Regions from separate parts of the Paenibacillus sp. LjRoot153 genome, predicted to be linked through region 2. Evidence: predicted binding sites of a transcription regulator. Region 2 holds the regulator's gene; the other holds the start of a gene.
The links. Region 2 encodes LexA, which represses DNA repair genes until DNA is damaged. Its sites were predicted from a motif close to CGAACATATGTTCG; they were not measured.
Positions count from the first base shown of each region.

Region 1: a site for LexA is predicted at 5,686-5,699, ahead of ACSQ8P_RS18240 (YolD-like family protein). Genes of this name have one in related genera too.

Region 1 covers NZ_CAXUQH020000001.1:4,252,583-4,260,964, forward strand. The annotation lists gene ACSQ8P_RS18210 (hydroxyacid dehydrogenase) at 1-777, opposite strand, end outside; gene ACSQ8P_RS18215 (sugar phosphate isomerase/epimerase family protein) at 789-1,634, opposite strand; gene ACSQ8P_RS18220 (AraC family transcriptional regulator) at 1,761-2,678, shown strand; gene ACSQ8P_RS18225 (hypothetical protein) at 2,862-3,746, opposite strand; gene ACSQ8P_RS18230 (hypothetical protein) at 4,036-4,179, shown strand; gene ACSQ8P_RS18235 (class I SAM-dependent methyltransferase) at 4,626-5,234, opposite strand; gene ACSQ8P_RS18240 (YolD-like family protein) at 5,349-5,600, opposite strand; gene ACSQ8P_RS18245 (GerAB/ArcD/ProY family transporter) at 5,838-6,923, opposite strand; gene ACSQ8P_RS18250 (hypothetical protein) at 6,959-7,192, opposite strand; gene ACSQ8P_RS18255 (Ger(x)C family spore germination protein) at 7,198-8,367, opposite strand.
Region 2 covers NZ_CAXUQH020000001.1:4,828,211-4,836,592, forward strand. The annotation lists gene metH (methionine synthase) at 1-1,594, opposite strand, end outside; gene ACSQ8P_RS20920 (1,2-dihydroxy-3-keto-5-methylthiopentene dioxygenase) at 1,810-2,349, shown strand; gene ACSQ8P_RS20925 (HAD family hydrolase) at 2,438-3,232, opposite strand; gene ACSQ8P_RS20930 (DUF896 domain-containing protein) at 3,274-3,459, opposite strand; gene ACSQ8P_RS20935 (LysM peptidoglycan-binding domain-containing protein) at 3,604-3,999, opposite strand; gene lexA (transcriptional repressor LexA) at 4,150-4,767, shown strand; gene ACSQ8P_RS20945 (aminopeptidase) at 4,836-6,074, opposite strand; gene glnA (type I glutamate--ammonia ligase) at 6,167-7,495, opposite strand; gene ACSQ8P_RS20955 (MerR family transcriptional regulator) at 7,552-7,962, opposite strand; gene ACSQ8P_RS20960 (aminotransferase class I/II-fold pyridoxal phosphate-dependent enzyme) at 8,058-8,382, opposite strand, start outside.

The DNA of each region.
Region 1 (8,382 bases), 580 kb from region 2:
ACGTCCTGTACGAAGCTCTTCCAGGAGCGCTTGTTCTTGTAGGATCGGACCGCGCGCCGTATTCACCAAGAGCGAGCCGTCACGCAGCCGTTTCAGCTGCTCTTCTCCAATCATCCCTTGCGTGCGAGGGGTCCATGTATTATGAAGCGAGACGATGTCGCTGCGTTCAAACAGTTCGTTAAGTTCACAGAGTTCAACGCCCCATTCGGCAGCCTCCTCTTCAGAGCAATAACTGGAATGCAGCAGCAATGTCGGGTGAAAAGGCTGCAGCATACGAATCACCTGCTTGGAGATTTCACCAAATCCGACCAGCCCAATTACTCTTCGCGTCACGCCGAGAATCGTATCAAGGTTATTCTGACTCCACTGGCCCTGTTTGAGTCGGCTGTTGTAACCGGCATGATCCCATGCGCCGGCCAAGAGCAAGGATACCGCGCACTCAGCGGTAGACAACGCGAGTACTTTGTTCGCTGATGTGACAGCAATCGGCGTTTCGAAAATATCCTCATTTACGATAGCTGCAACACTCCCCGCACCGTGGCCGATAAATTTCAATCTCTGTGCGTGCGCCAGCACCTCAGAAGTGAAAATCGGCGATCCCCAAGATGTAATACATGCGTCATATTCATGAATTCGCTCAGCCAGCCGTTCGCTGGTAAATCTTTCGTGAAGGGGGACGAAATCTACTTCCGAAAAGCCCGCTAGTTTTTTCAAAGTAGCATCTAACCAAAATAATTTGCGCAGACCTTCGTCAGCAATGGTCACTAATGTTTTCACTTATAAATCCCTCATTTCTCCAACGTATGACAACCAGCTTGCATAAATTCGATATATGCAGGAAACACAGTCTGAGGCTCCATGCCGGGTACTTGCAGTTCCTTTCGCCATTTGGTTTCCCATTCTAAGGAATAGAAGCCCATATAGCCTGATTGATCCAACAGCCGCAGGATCTCTGAGATAGGAATGCGTCCCTCTCCCACTTTCGTGTATTTCCAATTAAGCTCCATTGGATCTTCAAAGGGCATGCCATCCTTCATATGAACATGAGCGATTCGGGAGCCCAATAAAGCGATCGTATCCTGCGGCGACTCATCTTCCTCCAGCGGATGAATGATGTCATAAATAACCGCACAATTGGACCGATCCACATCTTCCAGCAGCTTCTTCAACGATTTCCCAGTAGCAAATTCATTATGAGTTTCGACCCAAACTTGGACATTGCAAGCGCCTGCATAATCACAAGCTTCTTGAACACTTTTCACAATTTGAGGGTAATTAATGGCCGGAACGGAATGATCTCTACGATTACGAAAGTAGCCTAGGAAGACCCGTACGCCGCTAGCCTTTAAATCACTGGCAAGTGAGGCGACCTTTTGAAACTGATACAACTGTTCTTGATCCCCTTCATGGCCAGTGAAACATATGCTTGAACCAATATTGCTAATGGTTAACCCCACTTCTTCGAGCTTCTGAACCGTCGTGTGTCTCTGTTGGATGTTCATCTCGGCGGATATTCCCCAATTCGTTCCTTCCCGCAGCTCCATTGCGCTAAAGCCGCACTTCTTGGCTATCTGGATCATTTCCTCCAAGGACCAGCCATCACAGGGCAGCGTGCTAAAAGCCAACCTCGTCATGCGTCATACCTCCTCTCGCTATAAGGATCATTATGGCAGGACCGAATAGTAAACGCTTTCCCTTTTCCGTGATTTCTTTGAATAAATCAACGATTCCATGTATCATAAAATAGAAATGCAGGACAATTGAAACTCGCGGAGGTCTATATGTCCGATTATCCGATCTATTCTACCAAAGAAATGCTCGACGAAACGTTTCCCTTCAAAATTGAAATTCGCAGGCCGCATTCCATGAATCGCATCCTGCATGCGCACGAGCATCTCCAACTTTGCTATATGCTGTCTGGCAGTTGTCTACATTGGGTGGCCGGTCAGCAATATGTGCTCACAAAAGGTGATCTATTCTCGATCCCCCCCTATCAGGAGCATCGCTTGGAGCTCCGTGAATCGATGGATTTCGTTATGATCCAGGTAGACTTTATGCCCCATGCCCTCAATGGCAGCCTTCGCGATTTGGCGCATATGGAGACCTTTGTTGATTTTGCATATATTAGGCCTCTTATTACCGACGCGGACTTGCTGCCCAAAATGACACTTCCTCCTCCTACGCAAACGGTGGTTGAAAGCCTTCTCCATGTCATTCTCGCCGAATGGGAGTCTCAAGAAGAAGGTTACCGGCTGGCGATTAAAGCCGAACTGCTCAGACTTCTCGTCATTACTGTCAGACAATATAAGCGGTTTATCCATTTGCAAAGTCATCAGGATAGCCACAGAGTAGCCTTGCATAGAAAAGCTTTCTATGAGGCAATTCATTATATGGAGTCGCATTTCCATGAGGAGCTTCATTTGGAAGATGTAGCAGCCAAAGCGTTGATGGCCCCTTCGTATTTCAGTCATATGTTGAAGCTAGTTAGAGGCAAAACTTATATCGAGCTCTTAACGGACATTCGCATACAGTCAGCGATGGCGCTGCTCAAAGATACCGATTTGAATGTGACTGAAATTGCTGCACAGGTCGGTTATAATCACATCAGCCATTTCAATCGAACCTTTAAAAAGCATACAGGCATCACGCCCGGAGATTACCGGAAACATCAAACGTAAACGAAAGTAACCATATTGCAACGTAAAAGACCGCCATTTTTGGCGGTCTTTTACATGTTAATAATTTGAATTGCTGACGATTACCCTATGGAAAAGGTTGCCGTTCAAATGAAAACGGCTGCCTTCCTTGTTTGTTCAGCTCTCGTTCCTACAAAAAGAGAAGCTGCCGCGAGGGAATCTCTTTTAAAGAGACGTATTGGAGTTTCGAGGAATAGCATTTTTCTTTAAAAACTTTACAGTTAAACGGATAACATTTTGGGTTTCTTTCTGTTTCACTAATGCTTTGATCACTTCGGGTATGTTTTCTAAAATTTCAAAATGACGCACTTTTTGAATCACTTCTACTATCTTTCCCGATCCACATTTCTGAAAGTCATACCCTATAGTGTTAATAAATGCGATTAACATTAAATGAAGTACCACAATACGATCCCAACGCAATCTGTCTTCAAGTCGATTCATACCATTGAAAAATTCAGAAAGGGAAGTGAAATCTTTCAACCTTGTATCAAATTCTTCCAACGTAATAACTTTCCCATCATCTACGAATCTATCACACATACTACGTAAATGATCACTATAAAAATGATCATACTTACTATTGTAGGGAACACCATCAAATAATCTGACGTCCGTGCAAATCCAATGTAGGGCTTTTAGAAACATTAAGAACTCAATGTCTTTTCTGTTTCCAATCTGTGAGTCGATGTAAATTGCTTCATTTTCAAACATTCGAACGATCGTTAATACACGAAGGAAGCGGTACATTGTTGATTTATGATAATAGGATTCATTAGCCAACCATCCCTTTTCTTCATTTTCATATAAATTTAATAAACGATAATGCAGTTCAGTTGCTGCTTCTAAAACCCTTCCCTGATAACTACCGATTAACTCACGTAATTTCTTCTTTTGCTCATAGCTGTACTCTTTCTTTAATTTATAGGAAAGAGATCTGTTGTCATAGAAAGATTTCAAAGAGGTGCTGAAAAGCGATCCTAAAATGGTTGTAATAAGTGCTACGATAGCTGACACAATTGCAGCCTGCAAAGTAGGATTTAAACTCATAAAATAGTTGTACAATTCACAACCACCGCATTTCCATTTTATGTATTTAAAAATGAGCCAGAAAAGATTCGAATTTACCTTTCTCCATCATCATATGATATCGTTTGTTTGCATCAGTACTAAATTGTGGCTTGGATTGTGCCTTATTGAGGCACCTCTTTTATTAACTATCGTCCCATGTTAGTTTCCTATAGATGGATTATTATCAGTATTCACCGAATAACATTCTCTTAAGGGAATGGATAACAAACCGGATATAGGAGATCCTATCCCCTAATCTCAGGAAGGGGTGGACAAAGTGGAGGATGAAACAACAATTCCTCAAGAGCAAGAGTCTGCACGCATGGCAGAATATGAGTTTAATCACGATTACGATCTGATACGTGCCTATGCCGAACAATTGAATGGTGAGGTCGAATCTGGAGAAGATTAACCGCTCGACTTGATGATGGGTGCCATAGGTTACTGCGGCATTTTTGTTTGTTTACAACAATAATTTACCAGTAGCAAAAGAGAATGCTCTCATGGACGCAAAAAAAGTGGCCAAGATTGGATTCCAAGCTCTTATGAAAAGAAAAATGTTCGTTGTTCCAGGCTTCCAAAACTGGTTGCTGGCTCAAGCTCCCCGCCTCTTTCCCAGAATTCATATAATGTCAATAACAATCTTGAATGAAAACATGGAGCAGATGCCGCGGCAATCTGCTCCATGTATATTTCTAATCTAAATTACAATGTAAACTCTTGTGCTGGACCTTTGTTATCTTTTCTCCTGATCTCATGATACTGATCGTTTGTATATTCCTTAATAACTTTTCTCCAACACTACAGTCAATCTGTCACTTCCTAACACAGCAATTTTGATAATGTTTAACGCTACATTTAATGCTTATTTGGTGTTGCCCACACCAGATGAATAGTGTTATAAATGTATCTTTCTACACGGTGAACACGTACTTTTGATTTCTCAAGAATATCCATGATATCCCGGTCCAAATGACATCCCACTAATCGATTGAACAAAGGCTCCATTAACTTTTGAGTTCTATTCATCCATCGGTTCGAACTAAGGCCATGCTCCAATAACAGTATTTGACCATCTGGTTTGCAAAAGGTGTTAAGTGAATCCAATAATTGAATAGGATTGTCATAGCCGCAAAAGGATAATGTGGATACGATTGTATCAAATGAATTCTCGGGAAAGGAGAGTAATTCAATATCCGATTGCACGAACGTTGCCATAATTCCGCTCTCTGCGGCAGAAACTTTGGCTTTAGACAGCATCTCACTACTAAAGTCTACAGCTGTCACTTTCACATCTTTAGGGTAAAAATTGAAATTTGCTCCGGCCCCAACAGCGATCTCCAATACGTCCCCTTTTGCGCTTCCTAACAATGTGGATCGCCATTTTCGCTCAGATTGCTTCTTTCTTCTCTTCTCATATAGGTTAGATTGTTTATCGAATTTACGGATTAATTTCTCTTTGCTCACAATACACCTCCGTTATACGTATGAATCCACAAAAAATGGAGTACCTCCATAACCTATTTACCTTACCATAATCTAATCATAGTAAAAACAAAAAGCTTCATCTAACAGAGATAGTTAGTTGAAGCTTTCTGTATAGTTTATTGCAATTTCTGCACTGAGTAAATCATCAAGTGGAATCCAATCGATCCCATCTTCGTGAGATACCTTTAATCTTCTAAATTCCTGATCAATATTAGTAATTAGACCTGTAATCTGTCGGTCACCATTTTCATCATATATTCTCAAATTAATAAATTTCTGATCTTGAAGAGCTTCACTAAGAACTTTTGCTAATTTTTCATTCTCTCGATTTGCACTAAACTCCATTTTCTTCCACCTTCACGATTCCTTTATTGCGTCACGTCCATCAGGTATATTATCTCAATCCCCTACTTCGCTCTCCCTCTTCACAAAAACATATGTTCGCATATCATTGTAACCTTAATCTAAATGAAAAGACAACAATTATTTCTTCAAATCCTACCCTTTCGCATAATGAAGGCTGCCGAACTTTACTTCGGCAGCCTTCTTATTTCGTTTATTTAGCTCTCATTACCTGTTATATTACTCTCCCTTTCGAATGAGAGATAAACCAATCATACAAACAGGTAGTAGTAATCCAAATGTGAATGCATAGGGAAACCATATTTTTGATACGAAATTAAGGAAATAGCTTTCGTTGGGGTATGAAACGATGGATAACACAATCAAAATCATCCCAAAAGGGAAAAATAGGGGGCGAATTTCTTCCATTTTGATAACTTGAGCGAAACTAAGGACTGAAGCGTAGAAACAAATCGTAAGTTTAAAAAAGATCGTAATAAACCAGATCCCCGCCATTATAACTTCTAATCTTTCCAGAAATCGTCCAACACTAATCATTTTCGCTAAACTATAGCTTGGATACAAATTCCTTGCGGTAATACCTGCACCAAGAACAAGAATCGAGATCAAGGTTATCATAATCAATAATATTCCTGCGATCACCGTCCCCACAAAAAACGCTTTATTAGCTTTTTTTGCACAATTCACGAAAGGAATAACCATCAATAATACGATAAGTTCCATAAAGGGGGTCCCTGTAAAAGGTAAGCTCGCTTTGATGACAGGAATAATGCCTTCGCCGAGATAAGGTTTAAGTTGAATAAGCCGGAATTGCGGTGCCAGAAATAAAACCATAGCAAAAAAGAATATCATAACCCATGGAAAAAAAATCTCCCCGGTACGTGCAATAGTTTCAATACCATGCCTACTTGCCATAATAACAACTAAGAGAAAGATCATGAGTATAAATTGAAGCGGCGTATCTGGGAGAACCTGGGTTACTACAAAGTCGCCGATGTTCCGCAATACAAGCGCTGCAAGGAGGAAGAAGAAACAGAAATAAAGCAAAGAAACTATTTTACCTATCCAAATACCAAATATAGCTTCGCACATTTCTACCAATGTTTGGTTAGGAAATTGTCTTACCAATGCTTGATAGAGAAAGAGGGTCAGCAAACCAATACACACTGATAGAATAGCGGCTATCCATGCGTCTTGCTTCGCTTCCGCTGCGAGACCAGAGGGAGTTATTAATATGGAGCTTCCAACTGTGAATAGTATGACGAGAATGGTGAATTGTCGGATGCCAATTATACTTTTTCCCATATCTCTGTTATGCCTCCTCTCTTATTTACTCAATTTCACTGTAAAAACCCTAAAATGAAATCGCTGCAAGGTTGATAAACAAAGGTGATGAGATCTAAAGGATTGGGCAGCTTCATACGCATGCTCTGAGCAATGCTTAGTATTGTACCTAGCAATACTAAGAAACAAACGATAACGAATTCTTTATACAGCCTTTTTTTCATAAGCGATGGAAGCTCAAGCATCGCGATAGCTGCAGAGGCCAAAAGTATCCCTGTAATAGTCCACATTTAGATCATTCCTTTGTATTTTGTAACAGAGAATCACTTACGGTGCCAAGACGACGAATTTTCACTTCTGTTTTCACAAGTACAGGTAAGTCCGGAAATTGTTCCTTCCAACTTTCTTTGTTTTTATTCCAATATTTAGGGTCCGCTCGATATATCGCTTCACCAAAGCCAAATATATCGACGTTATATTTTTTCGCTTTTTGAATGGTGGCCTCCAGAATATGTTTCACTTCTTCTTGCGCCGTTTCTTCCAGTTTCTGAATAATTTCCGGATCAAGTAGATTGATCTTACACTGGACTTCACCCACATTCTGCTCGAGAAAAACATCAACATTGATTTGCGGTTTGCCGTTATCCACTTTGCCTTTCATTTTCGTTTTAGTTCGCACAACATCTACTGCTAAAACACCTCCTGTTGGGCAATCTATATGTCCGATCGTACTATTAACGTTGTTTATTAAATAATTGTAGCCTTTGCTTTCATTCTCATTAAGCCAACCGACAAGTTTGTCTTTTTTAAAAATCGCTAAACCCGCATATACCAAAAATGTAGGAGGATCTGTTCGATTCACATTACTCTTCTCATCACCTTTACTCGGATCCCCTTTGATTATAATACCAGTTAATACAGGATCTTTTCCCTCTGTTTGCAGATCGGAAATTAATTTGTCTAATTTTACTTTTACCGTAGGTGCCCAAACCTTTTCGGACATCTCTAACGTGGAAAACAATTTATTTGAGGGGATTTTCTCTATAGGCGTAAGTACATTTAATACATTCTCAGCCGTTGTTCCTCTGGCTACGACGATATAGAAATCAGATCGCATTTCATGATTTCTTGAAATCCCATCCAGAATCGGCGTAATCCCTTCTCTAGCCAATTCTTCACTAATCACAAGCATCCGAAGATGGGAAGAGTAAACCTTTCTTGGACTTTGTGTGGCAATTTTTCTTAAAGATTCAAAAATGGTTTTGGATGTAGCTTTAAAGGTGCTTACGGGTGTAGTTGTTCCAGATCCGCCCCTTTTTGAAGCCACTTCACCGGGGTTAACAATTTGAATCATCACCTGCACTTGATCATCTTTTTTATCAAAACCCATACCAACCGAAATGGCGAGGTCATTAAGCTCGCGTCGGCTCCAACATCCCGTGAGTAATCCAATCGTGACAAACAAGGCAACGAACACCAT
Region 2 (8,382 bases):
CGAGAGGATACTTCTCTTTGATCAGCTTGATCCCCTCAATAGTTTCCACGGCAGAGCCAATGTACTGCGGATCCCCTGACCCAACTGGGAACATATTCGGATCAAAAATGATATCCTCTGGGTTCATGCCATACTTGCCAGTAAGAAGCTCATACGAACGAGTAGCTACTTCGATTTTGGCTTGACGCGAAACCGCCTGCCCACGCTCGTCAATTAGAATACAAACGACCGATGCCCCATACCGATGAATCAGAGGTAAAATCCCTTCGAATTTCGTCTCGCCATCCTCTAAGTTAATCGAGTTAATAATCGCCTTACCTTGTGAATATTTGAGCCCAAGCTCGATAATGTGATCATAAGTCGAGTCGATCATTAAAGGAACTTTGACCTTTTTCACAACTTCTTGCATGAATTCTTCTACCGCATAAGCTTCATCAATATCCGTATCTTGTAGATTAATGTCGATAACATGAGCGCCATTTTTCACCTGATTACGAGCGATTTCCGAGCCCTCTTCAAATTTACCTTCTTTAATCAGACGCTTAAACTTTCTGGATCCGGAGATATTCGTCCGTTCTCCAACCATGATTGGTCGATTTTCCGGCTCAATATAAACAGTCTCAATACCTGAAATCGCAGGTGGATGAGTACCATATTCAGCTCTTGGTTTATAGTTCGCAAGCGTTTCTGCCATTGCCCGAATGTGATCAGGCGTCGTTCCACAGCAACCACCGGCAATATTGAGCCAACCTTGCTCAGCAAAGCCAGCCATCTTTTTCGCCAAAGATTCGGGAGACTCATGATAATGACCGTTCTCATCCGGCAACCCTGCATTGGGATAACAACTGATTGCTGTATCAGCAATACCAGAAAGTGTACGAATATGATCCCGCATAAATTCAGGTCCTGTCGCACAATTCAAGCCCATCGAAATTGGCTTCAAATGCTCAAGGGAAATATAAAAGGATTCAATATTTTGTCCGGCTAGCGTTGTACCCATCGGTTCAATCGTACCCGAGATCATGATTGGAAGCTCTACACCTAATGTTTCAAAAGCTCTGCGAATCCCTATACTGCCCGCTTTCACGTTCAGTGTATCTTGAGATGTCTCCAGAAGCATGGCATCGACGCCTGTTTCGACAAGCGCAAGCGCCTGTTGGTAGTAGCTTTCTTCCAATTGTTCAAACGTCACGCCACCTGTTACGGATAATGTCTTGGTCGTTGGTCCCATAGCACCAACAACGTAACGCGGCCATTCCGGTGTCGAATACTTCTCAGCGGCAGCAATCGCCAATTTCGCAGCAGCAATGTTGAGCTCCCGATGACGGTCTTGTAAATCATATTCCGCAAGTACGACACTCGTCGTTCCGAACGTGTTCGTTTCTATCATATCAGCGCCAGCGGCGAAATAAGCTTCATGAATTTTTTGAATAACATCTGGGCGTGTCACACATAGAATCTCATTACACCCGTCCAGGTCATCACTTCCGAAATCATCAGCAGTCAAATCCTCTTGCTGAATCATCGTGCCCATTGCACCATCTAGGATCATAATCTTCTTCTTAAGCTGTTCTTGAATCGGTGGTTTCTTCATGGCAAGACTCCCTTTCAACTTTTCCTAACACAGAATTAAAAAAAACGACAAATTATGTTAAGATTTAGTGTAACAGAATACGGCTTCTATGAAAAGATTTTGAAATATCATAAATTCCTATGGGTTTTATCGGAAAAACTTATTTCCTTCCATCGACAGTTAGCTTGATATCCACTATAATATGTATATATTTATTTATGAAAGAGGGATATAACATGGCACAAATTAGAATCCGCAATACCAATGAACGTATCGAAGGCGAAGCGGAAGTTAAAGCCTTCTTAGATAGTCAAGAAGTCGTATACGAGCATTGGGATGCGAACAAACTTCCTGTAGCACTTCGCGAGAAATTCATCCTTAACGATGAAGAAAAAGCTGAAATCATTTCCACATATGAAGCTGAAATTAAAGATCTAGCTGCTAGACGCGGTTATGAAATTTGGGATGTCATCTCCCTATCTGATGCAACTCCGAATATTGAAGAACTTCTGAAAAAATTCGAACAAGTGCACACGCATACCGAAGATGAAATCCGCGCTATCGTTTCTGGAAAAGGGATTTTTATCATTAAATCCGAAGAACTTGGCTACTTCGATGTTGAACTTGAGCCAGGTGATGTGATCTCTGTTCCAGAGAACACGAATCACTTCTTTACCTTGATGGATAACCGTGAAATCGTCGCTGTTCGTCTCTTCATCGAAAAAGATGGCTGGGTTGCTTACAATATTGATGATCCTGAGTTTACCAAAGCTTAATCCAAAAGTTTACTGTAACCTAATAAAGCCCAATAGCACTTCAGACATTGCGTCTAAAGTAGCTGTTGGGCTTTATTTTTACACGAAATTAACCGTTACTGATGATCGGTAAAATATCTTGAAGACGCGTCACTTCATAGGCGGGTACTATTTCATCGCCACTTTGAAGCCCGTGATGATTAATCCAAATGTTACGCATACCAATGCTTCCTGACCCCAAAATATCTGTCGTCAGTTTGTCCCCGATCATGATGCCTTCCTCCGCATTAATCTCAAGTAGACCCAATGCATAATTGAAGATAGCTGCTGCAGGCTTCCCTTGACCAAACTCACCAGAAATCACGATGTGATCAAAGTATGAAGCAATCTCAGGAACCCCTGCTAATTTCTCTTTTTGTAAGTCAGGTGAACCATTTGTTAAAAGAAGTAGCTTGTAATTCCCTTTCAACGCATCTAGTACGCGGAAGGTTTCTTCATATACATAGGGACGACTGCGGCGCTCAGCTGCAAACAATTCACCCAGCTTGTACCCCAACTCACGATCTTCAATCCCTAATCCTGCAAGCCCTCTAGTCCAAGATTCTGTGCGATAGCCAGGAGCTAGCTTCTCTAACTTGCGGAAGTTTTCGTCCTCGCCTTGCGTGAAGTTAGCCCATAGTCCTTCAAACGGGTTAATCCCAATCATTTTGGTAAATGGGAACGTCTCAAAGGATTCATATAAACTCCTAGCTTCTTTACGAACAGATGCTTCTAATTCCACTGGGTTCAAGCCATTGACTTGCTTCGCCGCTTCTGCACATGTGGCAGCAAAAGCTTCCTCCACACTACGATCATCCCATAACAGCGTATCATCCAAATCAAATAGCACAGCTTTCAACGTCATCATTCATTTCCCCTTTGAATGTAGTATCTATTGTAGTAGGCTTATTTCTCTTCGTCAGTAAACTTAATGGAATCTAGTTGGACCTTCAGGTTACCCCTGAATGCATTAATATAGATTTTCCTTAGCTCATTTCGCTCATCGATCTCTGTATCTGTTAGGCCAACTGTCTTCGCCTTTCGAGCAAGTTCATTGATTCGCTCAATCGTCTTATCCATGCTGTCACTCATTGTAATCCTCCCAGTCAAAATTTCAATATGAGTACTACTTTGCCATCCCCGATTAGGATTGTCAAGGATACAACGCAAAGAGACATAGCAACTGACGGCTATGTCTCGAACAAACATCTATATAGTGAAACTTATATTAGATCATTAAGGAAGTAATAGAACTTGCCCCTCTTGTAATGAACTGCTCGTTAAGTGATTGAAAGCTTTTAATTTCTCGACGTAAGAACGTGTGTTCTCACCCTTCTTTTTGTGAGTGTCTGCGATCCCCCAAAGCGTATCACCACTTTGAATAACAATCTTCTCGTGTTGGTTAGATTTCGCTGACGGTTGCACGGAAGTGATCGGTGTTGACACGGTAACAGTCCCCTCACCTGCATAGGCTTGTACGATCGCACCAAACGAAAACACAGTTCCAAGAATTACTGCTATCACTAAGAAACGAAGTAGTAGCTTCGCATAACCCCGTTTAATCGTCATCCCTTTGGATGCATGAGCAGTACCTTGAAGTGTTGTTCTTCCATTCGATTGTGAATAAGCCATATACATAAAATCATCCCCCAAACATTTGTTCTGATATCAGAATAACACGAACACATGTTTGAGTCAATCATTTCTCGAACTTATGTTTGTACGAACTCGGGTTCTATGTTATACTTTGGGTAATGATTCCCAGTATTGGAGTGATATCTTATGAGTAAAATTTCGCAGCGTCAACAAGCAATAATGGAATTCATTAAGAACGAAGTGAAAGATAAAGGCTACCCGCCTTCCGTTCGAGAAATCGGCGAAGCTGTTGGACTAGCTTCCAGTTCTACCGTACATGGCCATTTGGAACGTCTTGAGAAAAAAGGCATGATTCGTCGAGATCCTACCAAACCGCGTGCAATTGAAATTCTAGGGCTTGATGGTGCCGAATCCCAATTCGCTGTATCCGTCGCTCGTGTTCCCCTTGTTGGTAAAGTAACGGCTGGTGTTCCTATCACGGCCACTGAGAATATCGAAGATTATTTCCCTCTTCCTTCAAGTATGGTTGGTGACAACAACGTGTTCATGCTTAGCATTATGGGTGACAGTATGATTGAAGCTGGTATTTATAATGGCGACTATGTCATCGTTAAACAGCAGCAAACGGCGAATAACGGCGATATCGTTGTCGCGATGACGGAAGATGATGAAGCTACTGTAAAGCGTTTCTATAAGGAGAAGGATCACATTCGCCTTCAACCGGAGAATTCCGCTTTGCAACCCATTCTATTGAAGAATGTAACTATCCTTGGACGGGTAATTGGCTTATTCCGGGATATGTAAAGACGGTAGATACCAAAAAAGCAAGGCTCCCAAAGTGAACTTACACTTGAGAGCCTTGCTTTTCACATTTAAAACGTCAATACCCAGTTCCCCGCACGGAAGATCGGTTCAATCGTGCCATCAGCTAGTTCCCCATCGATTTCAAGCTCCGCAGAACCAATCATGAAGTCCACATGAATCAAGGAGCTATTCCCTCCTCGAGCCATCAACTCAGCATTCGACAACTTGGTACCATCCTTCAAATTAATCGGATAACAGCTACCCAACGCTAAATGACAGGATGCATTCTCATCAATGCCCGTATTGTAGAAAATACGATTTAAATTGGAAATCGGAGAATCGAACGGCACGAGTGCAACCTCACCTAAATAACGCGCCCCTTCATCCATATCCAGTAAACGTGCCAAATGGTCATAACCAACCTCTGCTTGGAAGTCCACAACCTTACCCGCTTCGAACGTGAAGGTAAACCGATCAACTAATGCGCCATTAATATTCAAAGGCATTGTACTCGCTACCTTACCACTAACACCTGTTCGGTTTGGTATGGTGAACACTTCTTCCGTCGGCATATTCGCTACATACCGGATACCCCGAGCATTCTCATTATCCCCGCCCAGCCAAATATGTCCTTCCGGCAGTTCGACACGCAAATCCGTACCTGTTGCTCGATAACGCAGAGCTTTATAGCTTCTTTCATTCAATAAACTATGCGTTGCACTCAGCGTATCCAAATGTGACTGCCAAGCTGCTACGGGATTCTCTTCATAAACACGGTTGACTTGGAAAATGGCATCCCACATCGCAGGAATACGCTGCTCCTCCGGCAGATCCGCATAGACAATCGAAGCCCAAGCTTCTGTTGGTGCTTTAATTAAACACCAGCTAAACTCACCTGTACGCACATATTGCTGATACTTGGCTCTTGCCGTTGAAGCGGCTTTCGATGCCCGCGAAATTAAACTAGCATCAATACCATCGTACAAATTCGGATTCGGTACCTTAATGTTCAATAAGGCTCCTCCGTTTTCAACAAAGCGTTCGAGCATCGTCGTATACCACTCCGGGTAGTAGTCCATTGAATCTTCTTGACCATAATCAAATTTATTCCGAGTAACGACATCATCCTGCCAATGCACATGGACAAAATTTGCGCCAGCCTCATACGCTTTCTGAACGATTAATCTCGTTAAATCCAATGTTTCAATGGGAGCTTCAACCAGCAAATCTTGACCTTTATTCAAGTTAACCCCTATTCGAATCACTAACTCTGCATACTTTTCTAAATTTCGATTGAAATTGTCCATAGTTCAATTCTTCTCCTTCGCATTAAAAAGCCCATCAGGCTCTCATAAACGAGGCTGACGGGCTCTAATTATCTAATTGTATGAATCAAAACCTAGTACAGGGATAGATATTGATCTCTTTCCCATTGGTGAACTTGTGTACGGTACATGTCCCACTCAATTTCTTTCAACTCATAGAAATGAGCAAGAGCATGCTCACCTAGCGTGTCGCAAACAACATCATCACGAAGTAATTCGTCTAATGCTTGTTTCAAGTTAAGCGGCAAGCTTGGAATACCTTCGCTCTCACGCTCTTCTTCCGTCATCACATAAATGTTGCGATCTGTTGGCGGAGGAAGCTGCATTTTGTTCTTAATGCCATCCAAACCAGCTGCTAACATAACTGCCAAAGCTAGGTAAGGATTCGCTGCTGGATCCGGGTTACGAACTTCAACACGTGTACTTAGACCGCGGGAAGCTGGAATCCGAATCATCGGACTGCGGTTACTAGCGGACCAAGCTACATAGCAAGGTGCTTCATAACCAGGAACTAGACGTTTGTATGAGTTAACGGTTGGGTTCGTAATTGCAGCGAAAGAACGCGCATGACGAAGTACACCAGCCATATATTGTCTTGCAACCGTGCTCAAGCCTAATTTGTCGCTCTCATCGTAGAACGCATTCGTTTCACCTTTGAACAAGGATTGGTGACAGTGCATACCAGATCCATTCATTCCGAACAACGGCTTCGGCATAAATGTAGCATGCAAACCATGCTGTCTAGCTACCGTTTTAACAACTAGTTTGAAAGTTTGAATTTGGTCAGCAGCTTTAATCGCATCTGCATATTTAAAGTCGATTTCGTGCTGGCCTGGCGCTACTTCATGGTGAGAAGCTTCAATTTCGAAGCCCATTTCTTCCAATGTTAGCACGATATCACGACGGCAGTTTTCCCCAAGATCCATCGGCGCCAAATCGAAGTAACCGCCTTGGTCATTCAATTCGGTTGTTGGGTTGCCTTTGTCATCTGTTTTGAACAAGAAGAATTCCGGCTCAGGTCCAACATTCATTGCTGTGTAGCCCATTTCTTCCGCTTGTTTCAAAGCATTTTTCAAAATGGCACGTGGATCCCCAGGGAACGGAGTACCGTCTGGCATATAGATATCGCAGATCAATCGAGCGACTTTGCTTTCAGTTACCCATGGGAAAATAACCCATGTATCTAAATCGGGATATAAATACATATCCGATTCTTCAATTCGCACATACCCTTCGATGGAAGATCCATCGAACATCATTTTATTATCAAGCGCTTTCTCAAGTTGGCTCAGAGGGATTTCGACGTTCTTAATACTTCCCATCAAGTCTGTGAACTGCAAACGGATGAAACGAACGTTTTCTGCTTTCGCAATGCGAAGAATATCTTCTTTGGAATAGTTAATGTTATAGCTCACGTGTGCATTCTCCTCTCAAATGTTAAGCGATTTGATAAACGATTTTACTTGTAAAATCGGGATAGCTGTCCTTGAATCAAGGAAACCTGATCCGGGCGTTTACCCCCGCCAATCAATTGTTGCTTCAGCATTTTGTGCAATTGAGAGTCGGTTAATTCTTTCCGTTTCACTTCGGTGTGCTCATTTAGAATCGTTGCATCCTCTGAGTCCTTATCTACTGGGATAAGAACTTGCTTGATACCCGCAATGTTCACACCTTTTTCAATCAAATCTTTAATCTCAAGAAGACGTTCCACGTCATTGAACGAATAAAGCCGTTGATTACCAGCTGTACGAGCTGGGATGATCAATTCATGTTGCTCATAGTAACGAATTTGTCGTGCTGTTAAATCGGTCAGCTTCATGACGATCCCAATGGGGAATAACGCCATATTCCTACGTATTTCATCACTCATGCTAATCACTCCTGGTCAGTAAGTACCTCACTCTTATTGTACCTTCCTAACAAAAACGTGTCAAGGAGTGTCAGGTTTGTTCACAGTTTAATTTTTCACAGTAATCCCTTGTCTTCCATATGTTGGATAGCGGTTAGTACACCTAACTTGCAATGTGAGTAGGTCAAGCCGCCTTGCATATAGGCGATAAAAGGTTCACGAATTGGCGCATCGGCAGACAGCTCTAAGCTGCCACCTTGAATGAACGTCCCTGCTGCCATGATAACAGGATGCTCATAGCCAGGCATATCCCAAGGCTCAGGTACCACATGCGAATCGACAGCAGACGCCTTCTGAATGCCTTGCACGAACGTAATCAAGTGCTCCGCCGACGTGAAGCGGATCGCTTGAATCAAGTCCGTCCGCTGCGCATCCCAGCGC